DNA from 2 places in the Pseudomonas sp. IT-347P genome. Region 1 is predicted to be linked to the other one. Evidence: predicted binding sites of a transcription regulator. Region 1 holds the regulator's gene; the other holds the start of a gene.
What was found. The regulator FliA, encoded in region 1, starts transcription of late flagellar genes. The targets are predictions, from matches to a motif close to CTAAAGTTTNNNNNNNNNNNGCCGNTAA.
Positions count from the first base shown of each region.

Region 2: a site for FliA is predicted at 5,392-5,419, ahead of ACM6IV_RS04085 (methyl-accepting chemotaxis protein). Genes of this name have one in related genera too.

Region 1 is NZ_CATKPQ010000003.1:115,918-123,610, forward strand. It holds gene ACM6IV_RS02180 (chemotaxis protein CheA) at 1-1,670, opposite strand, end outside; gene ACM6IV_RS02185 (protein phosphatase CheZ) at 1,727-2,515, opposite strand; gene ACM6IV_RS02190 (chemotaxis response regulator CheY) at 2,534-2,905, opposite strand; gene fliA (RNA polymerase sigma factor FliA) at 3,072-3,812, opposite strand; gene fleN (flagellar synthesis regulator FleN) at 3,809-4,639, opposite strand; gene flhF (flagellar biosynthesis protein FlhF) at 4,756-6,096, opposite strand; gene flhA (flagellar biosynthesis protein FlhA) at 6,108-7,693, opposite strand, start outside.
Region 2 is NZ_CATKPQ010000010.1:3,534-11,226, reverse strand. It holds gene ACM6IV_RS04095 (non-ribosomal peptide synthetase) at 1-2,760, shown strand, start outside; gene ACM6IV_RS04090 (SRPBCC family protein) at 2,782-3,249, shown strand; gene ACM6IV_RS04085 (methyl-accepting chemotaxis protein) at 3,396-5,276, opposite strand; gene ACM6IV_RS04080 (sigma-70 family RNA polymerase sigma factor) at 5,581-6,081, shown strand; gene ACM6IV_RS04075 (FecR domain-containing protein) at 6,081-7,082, shown strand; gene ACM6IV_RS04070 (TonB-dependent siderophore receptor) at 7,171-7,693, shown strand, end outside.

The DNA.
Region 1 (7,693 bases):
CACTCGGTATCACTGAGGCGATCGGCCGCGTCCTTGTCCATCACACCGCGTTTAACGGCAATGGAACGCAGAACGTTCGGGTCCATGCCCTTGCCGTCATCGGAGATCGACAGCAGGATATGGTCGCCCTCTTGCTCGGCGGCCAGTACCACGCGACCGCCACGGGCCTTGCCCGAGGCTTCGCGCTCTTCCGGCGACTCGATGCCGTGGTCGACGGCGTTGCGCACCAAGTGGACCAGCGGGTCGGCCAGGGCCTCGACAAGGTTTTTGTCGAGGTCGGTTTCTTCACCCACCAGTTCCAGGTTGATCTCTTTCTTCAGCTGACGCGCGAGGTCGCGAACCAGACGCGGGAAGCGCCCGAAGACCTTTTTGATCGGCTGCATCCGCGTTTTCATCACCGCGGTCTGCAAGTCCGCCGTGACCACGTCGAGGTTCGACACAGCCTTGGACATGGCTTCGTCGCCACTGTTGAGGCCCAGGCGCACCAGACGGTTACGCACCAGCACCAGCTCGCCGACCATGTTCATGATTTCGTCGAGACGTGCGGTGTCGACCCGCACAGTGGTCTCGGCTTCGCTCGCCGGTTTTTCTGGTGGCGGCGCAGCAGCACGGGCCGGAGCCGGTGCAGCGGCAGCCGGTTTCGGCGCTTCGGCTTTCGGCTCAGGCTTGGGCGCCGCTTTCGGCGCAGCAGCCGGAGCGGCCGCAGCCTTGGCGGCAGGCGCAGCAACGGTCGATGCGGAGCCGGCAGTCGCAGCGCTGGCGTCAAACTTGCCTTTGCCGTGCAGTTCGTCGAGCAGCGATTCGAACTCGTGATCGCTGATCAGATCGCTGCCAGCCGCAGCGGCTGCTGGTGCAGCGGGCGCAGCGGGTGCCGAGGCAATCGCCGATTCCAGTGCTTCAACGGCAAAGTTGCCCTTGCCATGCAACTGATCAAGCAGGGCTTCGAATTCGTCGTCGGTGATGTCCGAGCTGTCACCCGCCGCTGGCGCTGTCGGAGCCGCCGCAGTCGGTGCCACGGCATCCGCCGCGAACTGGCCCTTGCCGTGCAACTGATCGAGCAATGACTCGAACTCGGCGTCGGTGATTTCATCGCTGGCGGCTTCACTGGCCGTTTGCGCAGGTGCAGCAGCGACCGGGGCTTCGGCTTCGGCCTTGACGGCGTTCAGCGAGTCCAGCAGCTGTTCGAATTCGTTATCGGTGATGTCGCCCGACGCGTCGCCTTCGACGACCAGTTCTTCGATCATCTCGGCCACAGGCGAAGCCGGGGCTTCGTCCGCCGATTGCGGTTCGGCCAGACGCGCCAAAGCGGCCAGCAGTTCCGGGGTGGCAGCGGTGATCGGCGCACGCTCGCGGACTTCGCTGAACATGCTGTTCACCGCATCCAGTGCTTCGAGAACAACGTCCATCAGTTCTGCATCAACGCGACGCTCACCCTTACGGAGGATGTCGAACACGTTTTCGGCGATGTGACAGCACTCCACCAGCTCATTGAGCTGAAGGAAGCCGGCGCCCCCTTTTACAGTGTGGAAACCGCGAAAAATTGCGTTGAGCAGATCTGCGTCATCCGGGCGGCTTTCCAGCTCGACCAGTTGTTCGGACAGTTGCTCAAGAATCTCGCCGGCCTCAACCAGGAAATCCTGAAGGATCTCTTCATCGGCGCCGAAGCTCATTAATGGGGTGCTCCTACAGGTCTAAAAACCCAAAAAACCTGAAATTCCAAAAAACTCTAGAATCCAAGGCTGGATAACAAATCGTCCACATCGTCCTGACCGGACACAACGTCTTCTCGTTTATCGGCATGAATCTGCGGACCTTCACCCTGCGAGAGATGTTTTTGTGGATCTTTTTCTGCAAGCATCGCGGCGCGGTCATGTTCGATGCCCGCAAAGCGGTCGACCTGACTGGCCATGAGCACGAGTTTGAGTAGATTGCTTTCGACTTCGGTGACCAGTTGGGTCACGCGCTTGATCACCTGACCGGTGAGGTCCTGGTAATCCTGGGCCAGCAGGATGTCGTTGAGATTGCTCGACACCGCACGGTTTTCCGTGCTGCTGCGTGACAGAAAACCGTCGACCCGGCGCGCCAGTTCGCGGAACTCTTCAGCCCCGACCTCGCGACGCATGAAGCGACCCCAATCGGCGCTCAAGGTCTGGGCTTCATCAGCCAGACTGTTGACCACCGGCGTGGCGCTTTCCACCAGATCCATGGTGCGGTTGGCCGCGGCCTCTGTCAGCTTGACCACGTAGCCCAGGCGTTCGGTGGCGTCGGTGATTTGCGACACTTCCTCGGCCTGCGGCATGTGCGGATCGATCTGGAAGTTGACGATCGCACTGTGCAGTTCACGTGTGAGCTTGCCCACTTCCTGGTACAGGCCACGGTCACGGGTCTGATTGAGCTCATGGATCAGTTGCACCGCGTCGCCGAACCTGCCTTTTTCAAGGCTTTCGACCAGTTCGACCGCGTGTTTTTTCAGGGTCGATTCAAAATCGCCCTGTGAAGATTCGTTATGCTCCATAGCTCCCCCGCGCGTTCATCAGCCGATGCGTTCGAAAATCTTCTCGATTTTTTCTTTCAACGCCTGAGCCGTGAAAGGTTTGACTACGTAGCCGTTTACACCGGCCTGAGCGGCTTCGATGATCTGCTCGCGCTTGGCTTCTGCAGTCACCATCAGCACTGGCAGGTGCTTGAGCTTTTCATCGGCACGCACGTGACGCAGCAGGTCGATACCGGTCATGCCCGGCATGTTCCAGTCCGTCACCAGAAAGTCGATGCTGCCGCTGTTGAGCACTGGAATGGCGGTGGTGCCATCGTCAGCCTCGACGGTGTTGGTGAACCCAAGATCACGCAGCAGGTTCTTGATGATCCGCCGCATCGTTGAGAAGTCATCAACGATGAGGATTTTCATGTCTTTGTTCAATTCGACCTCCAAGCAGTCTTAAACGCGCCCAGCACCTGGACGCGCCACTTCAATCAATCGGCGCAGCACTCAAAGACTGTCTGGAGCACAACAGAGCAAGACCGGTGCCGTTTATCACCGCACCAGCCTCGTTCGCAGTGTCCCCACACTGCCTTCAGCGCGCTCGCCACTCCCCCAAACGCCCCCGCAAACGGGCTGCGCACTGGCTGTGTAACTGGCTGACCCGCGATTCACTGACGCCAAGGACTTCACCGATCTCCTTGAGGTTCAGCTCTTCGTCGTAGTACAGCGCCAACACCAGTCGTTCACGCTCCGGCAAATTGGCAATCGCGTCCGCCAGCGCCGCCTGGAAGCGTTCATCTTCCAGATCGCGTGACGGCTCAAGATGAGCACTGGCGCCATCCTCGTGCAGCCCTTCGTGTTCGCCGTCCTGCAACAGGTCGTCGAAACTGAACAGGCGGCTGCCCAAGGTGTCATTCAAAATCCCGTAGTAATCGTCGAGACTCAATTGGAGTTCGGCTGCAACCTCGTGATCTTTAGCGTCACGGCCGGTTTTAGCTTCAATTGAGCGAATTGCGTCGCTGACCATACGGGTATTGCGGTGAACCGAGCGTGGTGCCCAGTCCCCTTTGCGCACTTCGTCGAGCATCGCGCCGCGGATTCGTATGCCCGCGTACGTTTCGAAACTGGCGCCTTTGCTGGCGTCATATTTGGTCGAGACTTCGAGCAGGCCGATCATCCCGGCCTGGATCAGGTCTTCGACCTGCACACTTGCCGGCAAACGCGCCAGCAAGTGGTAGGCAATGCGTTTGACCAGTGGCGCGTAACGCTCGATCAGTTCGTACTGCGCGTCACGTGCCGACTTCTTGTAGTAGTTCATACCGCTTGCGGTCATAGCACGGGCCCTGCCGTTTGCTGCACGAGGCGCTCGACGAAAAATTCAAGGTGGCCACGCGGGTTGGCGGGCAGCGGCCAGGTGTCGACCTTCTGCGCGATCGCCTTGAACGCCAGCGCGCATTTGGAACGCGGAAAGGCTTCGTACACCGCACGCTGCTTCTGCACCGCTTTACGCACGCTTTCGTCGTAAGGCACGGCGCCGACGTATTGTAGGGCCACGTCAAGGAAGCGATCCGTGACCTTGGTCAACTTGGCGAACAGGTTGCGCCCTTCCTGCGGGCTCTGCGCCATGTTGGCGAGAACGCGGAAGCGGTTCATGCCGTAATCGCGGTTGAGCAGTTTGATCAGCGCGTAGGCGTCGGTAATGGAAGTCGGCTCGTCGCAGACCACCAGCAACACTTCTTGCGCGGCGCGGACGAAACTGACTACCGAGTCACCAATACCCGCAGCGGTGTCGATCACCAGCACGTCGAGATTGTCGCCGATGTCGCTGAATGCCTGAATCAGACCGGCATGTTGCGCCGGACTCAGGTGCACCATGCTCTGCGTGCCGGACGCCGCCGGCACGATGCGAATGCCACCGGGGCCTTGCAACAGCACGTCGCGCAATTCGCAACGGCCTTCGATGACGTCGGCCAGCGTGCGTTTAGGGGTCAGACCCAACAATACGTCAACGTTCGCCAGACCGAGGTCGGCGTCCAGCAGCATGACCCGACGGCCAAGCTCTGCCAGCGCCAGCGACAAGTTCACTGACACGTTAGTCTTGCCGACGCCACCTTTGCCGCCGGTCACCGCGATCACCTGTACGGGATGCATGCTGCCCATGTTATTTCTTTACCTTGTCTTGCATAGACGGAGGCCACATTACTGGCTGCGCGTTCACAAACGGAACAATGCATGGCAGACCATCGATGTAGGTACAAAAACTGTTCATGAATACCTCAGCCAACCTGCTTGGTCGGGCTGTGATAGATATCAGCGAACATGTCAGCCATGGCTTCTTCGCTGGGTTCTTCCTGCATTTGCACGCTGACGGCGCGGCTGACCAGTTGATGACGGCGCGGCAGATGCAAATCATCCGGAATCCGTGGGCCATCGGTCAGGTACGCGACCGGCAATTCATGACTGATCGCCAGGCTTAACACTTCGCCAAGGCTGGCCGTTTCATCCAGTTTAGTCAGGATGCAGCCGGCAAGCCCGCAACGCTTGTAACTGTGATAAGCGGCGGTTAGAACCTGTTTCTGGCTGGTGGTTGCCAAGACCAGATAATTTTTTGAGCGAATGCCACGTCCGGCCAGACTTTCGAGCTGCATGCGCAGGGCCGGATCGCTGGCCTGCAGGCCGGCGGTATCGATCAGCACCACGCGTTTGCGCAGCAACGGATCCAGCGCTTGCACCAGCGATTGGCCCGGGTCGACGTGAGTCACCGGCACATTGAGAATGCGACCCAGCGTCTTCAGTTGTTCCTGCGCACCGATGCGGAAGCTGTCCATGCTCACCAGCGCGACATTCTGCGCGCCGTATTTCAGCACATAACGCGCGGCAAGCTTGGCGAGTGTAGTGGTCTTGCCCATGCCGGCCGGGCCGACCATGGCAATCACACCGCCCTCTTCCAGCGGCTCGACTTCCGGTACGGCAATCATCCGTGCCAGGTGCGCGAGGAGCATGCGCCAGGCCTGACGCGGCTCTTCGATATCAGTGATCAGCGCCAGCAGATCGCGCGACAACGGCCCGGACAGACCGATGCGTTGCAGACGGCGATACAGGTTGGCTTGGGCCGGACGGCTGCCTTGCAGCTGATTCCAGGCGAGGGTGCCGAGCTGAACTTCCATCAGCTCGCGCAGGCTGTTCAATTCAAAGCGCATCGAATCCAGCGCACGCGGATCGACACCGCCGGAGGACTGCGCAGGCGCCGGAGCCGGACGTGGCGGTGCGGCATAGGTCGGCTCGCTCAGCGGCTCGGCAGCGGTCAGTGGCAGGCCTGCCGTCAACGGCAGCCCGGCAAAGATCTGGCGATTGCTATTGCCGTCGGCTTCGCCACGCAGGCTCAACTCGGCCTGGGCAGTGACGATGCGCGACTGGGTCTTGCGCAGCTCGTCTTCGAGTTCCATGTTCGGAACCCGTGGCGCCAGCGCCGACAATTTGTAATCCAGTGCCGCCGTCAGCTCGACACCGCCGGCAATGCGGCGGTTGCCAATGATGGCGGCATCAGCGCCCAGCTCATCACGAACCAGCTTCATGGCCTGACGCATATCGGCGGCAAAGAAACGCTTAACTTGCATAAACCACTACCTCAGCCGTTGGGCCCTACTGTCGCAACGATGGTCACTTGCTTGTTGTCCGGTATTTCCTGGTAGGCCAGCACATGCAGCCCAGGGACTGCGAGGCGGCCAAAGCGCGAGAGCATCGCGCGGATCGGGCCGGCTACCAAAAGAATCACCGGCTGACCTTGCATTTCCTGACGCTGCGCCGCTTCGATGAGCGAACGCTGCAGCTTCTCGGCCATGCTTGGCTCCAGCAGAACGCCCTCTTCCGAGCCTTGTCCTGCCTTCTGCAGACTATTGAGCAATATTTGTTCCAACCTTGGTTCCAAGGTGATCACAGGCAGCTCCGACTCAGTGCCTACAATGCTTTGGACGATGGCGCGGGATACGCCGACCCGCACAGCGGCCACCAGCGCGGCGGTATCTTGACTCTTCGCGGCGTTGTTGGCGATGGCTTCGGCAATGCTGCGGATATCGCGCACCGGCACGTGTTCGGCAAGCAGCGCCTGCAGCACTTTGAGCAACTGTGACAACGTGACCACGCCCGGCACCAGCTCTTCCGCCAGTTTCGGCGAGCTTTTGGCCAGCAATTGCATGAGTTGCTGCACTTCTTCGTGGCCGATCAGCTCACTGGAGTGCTTGTACAGAATCTGGTTCAAGTGGGTCGCAACCACGGTGCTGGCGTCGACCACGGTGTAACCGAGCGATTGCGCCTGGGCACGCTGGCTGATTTCGATCCACACCGCCTCCAGGCCGAAAGCCGGATCTTTGGCGTTGATACCGTTGAGCGTGCCGTAGACCTGGCCCGGGTTGATCGCCAGTTCGCGATCCGGGTAGATCTCGGCTTCGGCGAGGATCACCCCCATCAGCGTCAGGCGATAAGCGCTTGGCGCCAGATCGAGGTTGTCACGAATATGCACAGTGGGCATGAGGAAGCCCAGATCCTGCGAGAGCTTCTTGCGCACGCCCTTGATCCGCGCCAGCAATTGCCCGCCCTGGTTGCGATCCACCAGCGGAATCAGGCGATAGCCGACTTCCAGGCCGATCATGTCGATTGGCGTGACGTCGTCCCAGCCCAGCTCTTTGGTTTCCATGGCGCGGGCCGGCGACGGCAGCAGCTCCTGCTGACGCTTGACCTCTTGCAGCGCTTCGACCTTGGCCACGTTCTGCTTTTTCCAGAACAGGTACGCGCCGCCAGCGGCCAGCGCCGCCATGCTCAGGAACGAGAAGTGCGGCATGCCCGGCACCAGGCCCATGACCGCCATCAGACCGGCGGCCACCGCCAGCGCTTTCGGCGAGGCGAACATCTGGCGATTGATCTGTTTGCCCATGTCTTCCGAACCGGAAGCACGGGTCACCATGATCGCCGCCGCTGTCGATAACAACAGTGATGGCAATTGCGCCACTAAACCGTCACCGATGGTCAGCAAGGCGTAAACCTTGCCCGCATCGCCGAAGCTCATGCCGTGCTGGAAGATACCGACGGCCATCCCGCCGATAAGGTTGATGAACAGAATCAGCAGGCCGGCGATCGCGTCACCACGGACGAACTTGCTGGCACCGTCCATCGAACCGTAGAACTCAGCCTCTTGAGCGACTTCCTGACGGCGCGCCT
Region 2 (7,693 bases), on a different contig from region 1:
CAGCGCTTGCTGCCCTTGCTCGAGCAACATCCGCAACCGTGGGTCGTTGGTCTCTGTCTGCCGAAAAGCCCGGCGCTGTTCGCCTCGATTCTGGCGATCCTTGGCAGCGGCGCGGTGTATCTGCCGCTGGAACCGAGCCATCCATTGCAGCGCCAGCAGTACATTCTGCAAAACGCCGGCGCGCTGCTGTTGTTGCATGACGGCGAGCATCCGCTCAGCGCAACCATGCCGGGGCTGGACGTGAGTCGCATCGACAGCGCCGACGCGGATCTCAACCAACCGCTGATGCGCCGCCACCCCGAACTTGAAGCTCCGTGCATGGCGCTCTACACCTCGGGCACCACCGGGCATCCAAAAGGCGTGTTGCTCAGTCAGGCCAACCTTGCACACTTCACCGCGTGGTACGCCGATTACGTGCAGTTGCAGGCCGAGAGTCGGGTTTTGCAGTTCTCCTCGCTGAGCTTCGATTCGTCACTGATCGACATCTTTCCGACCCTGCTCGAAGGGGCCGAACTGGTGGTGCCGGACGACACGCAACGGCGAGATCCGCTGCAACTGGTCGCGTTGATCCGCCGCCGGCAATTGACCCACGCGTTCCTGCCACCGGCGCTGTTGAGCATCCTGCCGCTGGAGCAACTGCAAGGCGTGCAGGTGATGACCGGCGGCGATGTCTGCGAGCCGTTTGTGATTGAGCAACTGACCCGCCAAGGCACACTGCACAACCTCTATGGCCCGACCGAAGCCACGGTGCTGATCACTGCGCGGCAACTCAAACCCGGCGACAGTAATCGCACGCTAGGCGCGCCAATTGCCAACAGTCAGGTGCTGATTCTCGATGACGATTTGCAACCGGTGCCGCAGAACACCGTCGGCGAATTGTTCATCGTCGGCCCCGGCGTCTGCCTCGGTTATCTGAACAACCCACAGCAGACCGCCGAGCGTTATCTGAGCCTGAATTTGCCGGACGGCCAAACGCTGCGCGCCTATCGCAGCGGCGACATGGCCAAGTGGGGCGCGCACGGTATCGAACTGTGCGGGCGGCGCGACAATCAGGTGAAGATTCGCGGCTTCCGGGTCGAGCCGGAAGAGATCGAACGCTGCCTGCGCGAGAGCCAGTTGTACCGGCAAATCGCAGTGGTGATCGACACTCAGCGGCGCATTCTCGCCTTCCTCGCCCAGCCGCAATCGGACACCGCGCGCGAAGCGCTGAAGGCCCACGCCCGACAGTTTCTGCCCGACTACATGCAACCCGTGGCGTGGACTGAACTGCCGAACATGCCGTTCGCCAGCAACGGCAAGGTCGACCGCAAAGCACTGCTGCAACTGCCGGTGAGCGTGCAGGACAGCGGGCCCAAATGCCTGCCGGCGAATGCCGACGAAACGCTGTTGCTGGAGATCTGGGCGGAGCTGCTGGAGCTGCCAACCAGCGACATTTCCACCGACGAAAGCTTCTTCAATCTCGGCGGTCACTCGATCCTGCTGTCACGGATGTTGCTGCGGCTGCGTGAGGAGTTCGGCCGCAGCATCTCGATCAATCGCTTCATCGAACTGCCGACCATCATCAAACTCGCAACGCTGGTGCGTGGCACCGATGACAGCGCGGTGCTCAGTGCCCAGGCCATGGCCGACTCGGAGCGCGCGCTGGATATCGAACCGCTGCCGATCAGCCGCATGGGCGATGTGCACAAGGTCATCGTCACCGGCGCCAACAGCTTTGTCGGCGTGCACATCGTCGAGGCGCTGCTCGGTTGGGGCGCCAGCGAAGTGGCGTGTCTGGTGCGCGAGGGTGGCGGGCAAACGGCGGCGCAGCGCTTTACCGAGTCACTGCGGGAAAACCGCCTGGAGCATCTGGATCTGAGTCGTGTGCGGGTTTACGCGGCAGACATTACCCGCCCGCAACTGGGCCTGAACGACGAGGCCTATCAACGCCTCGATCGCGAGTTTGGTGCGCTGGTGCACAACGCCGCCAACGTCAATCACGTCCTCGATTACGAGTCGCTGGCGGCGGACAACGTCGAGCCGATTTTTGCCCTGCTGCGTTTGTGCGAAGGGCAGAGCAAAAAGGTCTTCAATTTTGTCTCGACGCTGTCGGCTTCAAGTACGGTCGACGACGCGGGACGAGTGCTGGAATTGCCTGCCGCGCCAACGCCGCCGATCTACATCCGCAACGGCTACAACCTGTCGAAATGGGTCGGCGAGCGCATCCTCGAACGAGCGCGCGAGCGTGGTGTGCGGGTCAATCTGTATCGCCCCGGCAACATCAGTTTCAACAGCTTGAGCGGCGTTTGTCAGCCGCACAAAAACCGTTTGATGCTGATGCTCAAGGGCTCGATCCAGCTCGGTCAGGTGCCGGCTTTCGCGCTGAATTTCGACCTGATGCCGGTGGACTTTCTCGCCCGCTTCATCGCCTTCCACGCCAGCCGTTATTCGCCGGAGCGTGCGGTGTTCAACCTGCACAACCCCGAGCCTTTGAGCTGGGACGCCTACGTCGCTTCATTCCGCGAAACCGGCAGCGAGTTCGCGCTGGTCAGCGTCGCCGACTGGCAGCAACAACTGGGCCGGGTCGACGCCGACAACGCGCTGTTCGGCGTGCTCGGTTTCTACCTCAACGGCTTTGAAGAAGACATCGGCGACATCTCCCTGATCGGCCACGCCAACGCTGAAGCCGGCGTGCAGCAGATGGGCGCGCACTACCCGCAGAAATCCCCGGCGCTGCTGCGTCGTGGCTGCGACTACCTGAAAGAAATCAACTTCATCTGATCCAACAAAAGGAGCAACACCATGAGCACTCTGCAACCCGATACCCTGATCAAAAACCCCCATGGCTGCCACGTTGTGTCTTCGGTAGAAGTGCCGGCAGACGCGACGCAGGTCTGGGCGGTGGTAGGCGATTTCGGCGGTTTCGACCGTTTCATTCCGGCGCTGTCGCACATCGAAATGACCGGCGACGGCGTGTCTTCGCTGCGCAAGAAATTTTTCAAGGACGGCAACGTGGTGGTCGAGCAACTCAACTCCCGCGATGAGCAGGCAAGGAGCATGACCTGGACGACGATTTACAACACGTTGGGGGTGGCGAATCTGTGGGCGGCGATGAATGTCGAATCGCTGGGCGCGGGTAAGTCTCGGGCGACGTGGACGATCATTGCCGAGCCGGCCTCGGGCGGTGAGGAAGCGTTGCCGGGGTTCAAGGAGTTTGTGCAGGGGTTTGCGGATGATGCGATGGGGAATGTGCTGAAGCTGTTTGTTTAAGGCTTCGGCTTTGCGGTGAATGCACCACCGCTTTCGCGAGCAAGCTCGCTCCCACATTTTGATTGCATTCCTTCTGTAGGAACGCGGTCAATTTGTGGGAGCGAGCTTGCTCGCGAAGAACGATAACGCGGTCTTCAATCTGAAAATTAGATCTTGAAGCTGTCGACCAATTGCTTCAGGCGATTGGCCTGCTGCGACAGCGCATCACAATCCTTCAGCGTTTCATTGAGGTTGGCCACGCTCTGCTGGTTCAGCAGGTTGATCTGGTTAACGTCGACGTTGAGGGTTTCCACCACGGCGGTCTGCTCTTCGGTCGCCGCTGCCACCGACTGGTTCATGCCGTCGATTTCACCAATACGCTGAGTCACGCTGACCAGACGCAGACCGGCCTGGTTGGCCACTTCCACGCTCTGTTCACTGGACGCCTGACTGGCGTTCATCGTGGTCACCGCTTCGCGCGAACCGATCTGCAGCGAGGTGATCATTTTGTGGATCTCTTCGGCCGATTCCTGGGTGCGATGGGCAAGGTTACGCACCTCGTCCGCCACCACGGCAAAACCACGCCCGGCTTCACCGGCACGCGCAGCTTCGATCGCGGCGTTGAGTGCCAGCAGGTTGGTCTGCTGCGAGATGCCCTTGATCACATCGAGGATGTGGCCGATGTTGTCGGTGCTGGCGTTCAGGGTTTCGATCTGCGTGCACGACAGGCTGATCTTCTGCGACAACTCGGTCATCGCCTGAATCGTCTGCTCGACCACCTGACGACCGTCATCGGCCTGTTCACTCGCGCCGCTGGCGTGCTGCGAAGCATCGGCGGCGTTGCGGGCGATTTCCTGAGTGGCCGCGCCCAATTCGTTGATCGCCGCAGCCACGCTGTTAGTGCGCGCACTTTGCTCATCGGAACCGATGATCGAAGCATTGGACGACGCCATCACGCGTTGCGACAGATCATGCACATGTCGGGTGGCGGAAGACACTTCGGAAATCGACGCGTGAATCCGTTCAACGAACTGGTTGAATGCGCTGCCCAACTCACCGAACTCGTCTTTGCTCTCGACCACCAGGCGACGGGTCAGGTCGCCCTCGCCCTGAGCGATGTCCTGCATCGCGCGGCCCATGGTGGTCAGCGGACGCATCAGGACGTTGATCAACAGGCTCAGCAGCAAGGCAATAGCGGCCACGGCCACGAACATAGCAATCAGTGCCGAGGTGCGGAATTGGCTGAGTGCTGCGTAGGCCTTGTCGCGATCGATCGACAGACCGATGTACCACTGCGCATTCGGCAGATCGCTGACCGGGGTAAACGACAGAATACGTTCCTGGCCATTGAGCACCACGTTCTGGTTGCCCTTCTCGATGCGTACGCTGGTGTTCGGATAGATGTCTTTCAGGTTTTTCATCACCTGATCCTTGTCCGGGCTGACGATCACCTGACCGTCGGCGCTGACCAGGAACGCATGGCCAAGGCCACCGAAGTCCACCGAGTTGATAATCTTCACCAACGTTTCCAGGCTCAGGTCACCACCGACCACACCAAGCAGTTCGCCGTTCTTTTTCACCGGCATGGCGATGGTCACCACCAGCCCGCCAACCGCGGCCATGTAGGGCGGTGTCAGCATGGTTTTGTCCGCCGCAACGGCTTGCTTGTACCAAGGGCGCTGACGCGGGTCGTAGCCGTCCGGCATCTTCGCGTCAGGGCGCTGAGTGAACACACCGTTGGCCTGGCCGACGTAGGTGAACTGGAAGTTCGAGGTGAAGGCCGGCTGATCGACCAGGCCCGGGAAGTCGGCGTCCTTGCCCTGATGCGCGACATTCTGCGCGAGGTTTTCCAGCACCAGAATGCGCCCGCTCATCCAGTTCTGCACGCTGCTGGCGGTCAGATCACCGGCCTGCTGCACAGAGGACTGAAGGTTCTGGCGAATGGTGTTTCGCTGCAGATAGTCGTTGTAGAGGGTGAACAGCGCGAACGCCAGGACCACGACGCCCGAGGCGGCCAACAGGATTTTATGGCTGAACTTGAGATTCATTTCATGGGACTTCTTATGCCAAAAGTGGGGATGCGTTCCGGATGCAACATTCCATGTACAGCGCAGGCAGCGTTCTGACGGCTGCTCTGATTTGGTGCACGCATGTCTCACCAGTCTGTCGGCACGTGTCGGAGAAATCTTAGGGGCGCACAGGAAATGGATGACATTTCTGCGGGATTCCCGCCGAACGGCGTGCCAGAGCGTTCGCCACGATATTTTTCAGGAGCAATGTTCGAGCGGCGGTTGCAAATTCTGTAACCCTTGATGACAATGCGACTAATTATCATTTGTGACGTCCGCGTTCATGTCATCACCTGAGTTGGCAATACAGGCGCTTTACAGTAGTCATCACGGCTGGCTCAACGCTTGGCTGCGTGCGCGGCTGGGCAACGCGGCGGATGCGGCGGATCTGGCTCAGGACACTTTCGTCCGCTTGTTGCAACGCACCGAACGCCTCGAACTCAAGGCGCCCCGCGCCTTTCTGCGAACCATCGCCCGGGGGTTGGTGATCGACCAATGGCGTCGCGAAGAAATCGAACGCGCCTATCTCGAAACGATCGCGCATTTGCCCGAAGCTGAAACCCCGAGCGCCGAAGCCCGGGCGCTCGTGATCGAACTGCTGGAGAGCATTGCGCGGATGCTTGAAGGACTGAAGCCGAAAGTACGTCAGGCGTTTCTGCTGGCGCAGTGCGAAGGTTTGACCCACAAGCAGATCGCCGCGCAGATGGGCCTGTCGTTGCGCTCGGTCGAACGTTACGTCGCCGATGCGCTGTATCACTGCTACCTGCTGCGGTACGAAAGCTGATGCCTGTGGATAACGTCTCACTCGGCCGTCGCGTCGAACCCCGGCAGCACGTGGTCAAACAAGCCATCCATTGGCTGCTGCGCTTGCGCAACAACCATGGCAACCCACGTTTGACCCGCCAGTGCGAGCAGTGGCGTGCCGAACACCATGAGCATGAGCTGGCCTGGCAACGGGTGCAGTCGCTGCAAGCTGAATTGAGCAATAACCTGCGATCGGTGCCCGGTGCACACGTGGCGTTCAACACCCTGGAAAACAGTGCGCAGGGGTTGGGTCGGCGACAAGCATTGAAGCTGTTGTCGGGCGCATTGCTGTTGGGCTCGGCCGCCTGGCTGGCCAAAGACACGGCTGCGTGGCAGCAATGGAGTGCCGATTACGCTACGGCAACTGGCGAGCGCCGCGGCTTTCAGTTGCCGGATGGCACGCGGATCGAACTCAATACCGCCAGTGCCGTGGATCTCGACTACACCGCGCAGCAGCGGCTGATCAAACTGACTCGCGGCGAGATCATCGTCACCTGTGGCGGCGCTGATCAGGGGGCACTCTCCGATCGTCCTTTGCGGGTACAAAACCGTCACGGGACTTATGAACCTGCAGAAGCGCGCTTCATCCTGCGTCAGGAACAAGACTGCACTCGGCTCAGCGTCACCCATGGCCAGGTTGCCATCCGCTCCGGCGGCACGTCGGTGGAAGTACTGGCCGGGCAGAGTTATCTGATCGATGACCATCAAGTTCGCCCGGCACCGCCGCTGGCCATGGATGCCGGTGCCTGGGCGGATGGTTTGATCGTCACGCGCAACATGCGTCTGGGCGATTTTCTCAGCGAAGTCAGCCGCTATCGGCAGGGCTTTCTGAACTGCGCGCCGCAGGTGGCTGACCTGCGCTTGTCCGGCGTATTCCGTCTGGAAGACACCGACAAGCTGCTGGCGATTCTGCCGCAGACCTTGCCGGTGCAATTGCGCTACCGCACGCGTTGGTGGGTGACGCTGGAACGCCTCGCCTGAATTTATTTTGGCGGGTTTTCACAGCCAGTCCGGCTTAGTCAGTAAGCACTTCAACTCAAGCGTTTGCGACTTCCTACGGAAACCTACAATGACTGTCCGCGCCACCTGTAAGAACTCTCCGAATTTCACTGCCGAATCGGGACTGCTGCGCCAAGCTGTTCGGGCGGCGCTGTTTTCAACTGCACTGGGCGTAGGTGTGATGCCCGGTTTGAGCATGGCGGATAACTCCGCCGTCAATGCAGTCAGCCATCGTTACAGCGTTGCCGCCGGCCCTCTGGGTGAGGCGCTGAATCAGTTTGCCCGTCAGGCGGGCATCACATTGTCGATGACCCCACAGCAGACTCAGGGGCGGCAATCGCCGGGCGTACAAGGTGAGTACTCGACTGATCAAGCGCTGAGCCATTTACTCGGCGGCTCCGGTCTCGAAGCCGTCAGCCAGGATGGCAGCAGTTATATCCTGCGTCCGCTCGCGGAAACCGAAGCACTCGCCCTGCCGACCACCGACATCAAAGGCTTCGCCCTCGGCAACGCCTTGGGCAGCATGGAGGGCTACAACGCCACCCACAGCCAGATCGCTACCAAAACCAGTACGGCACTGCTGGAAACCTCGC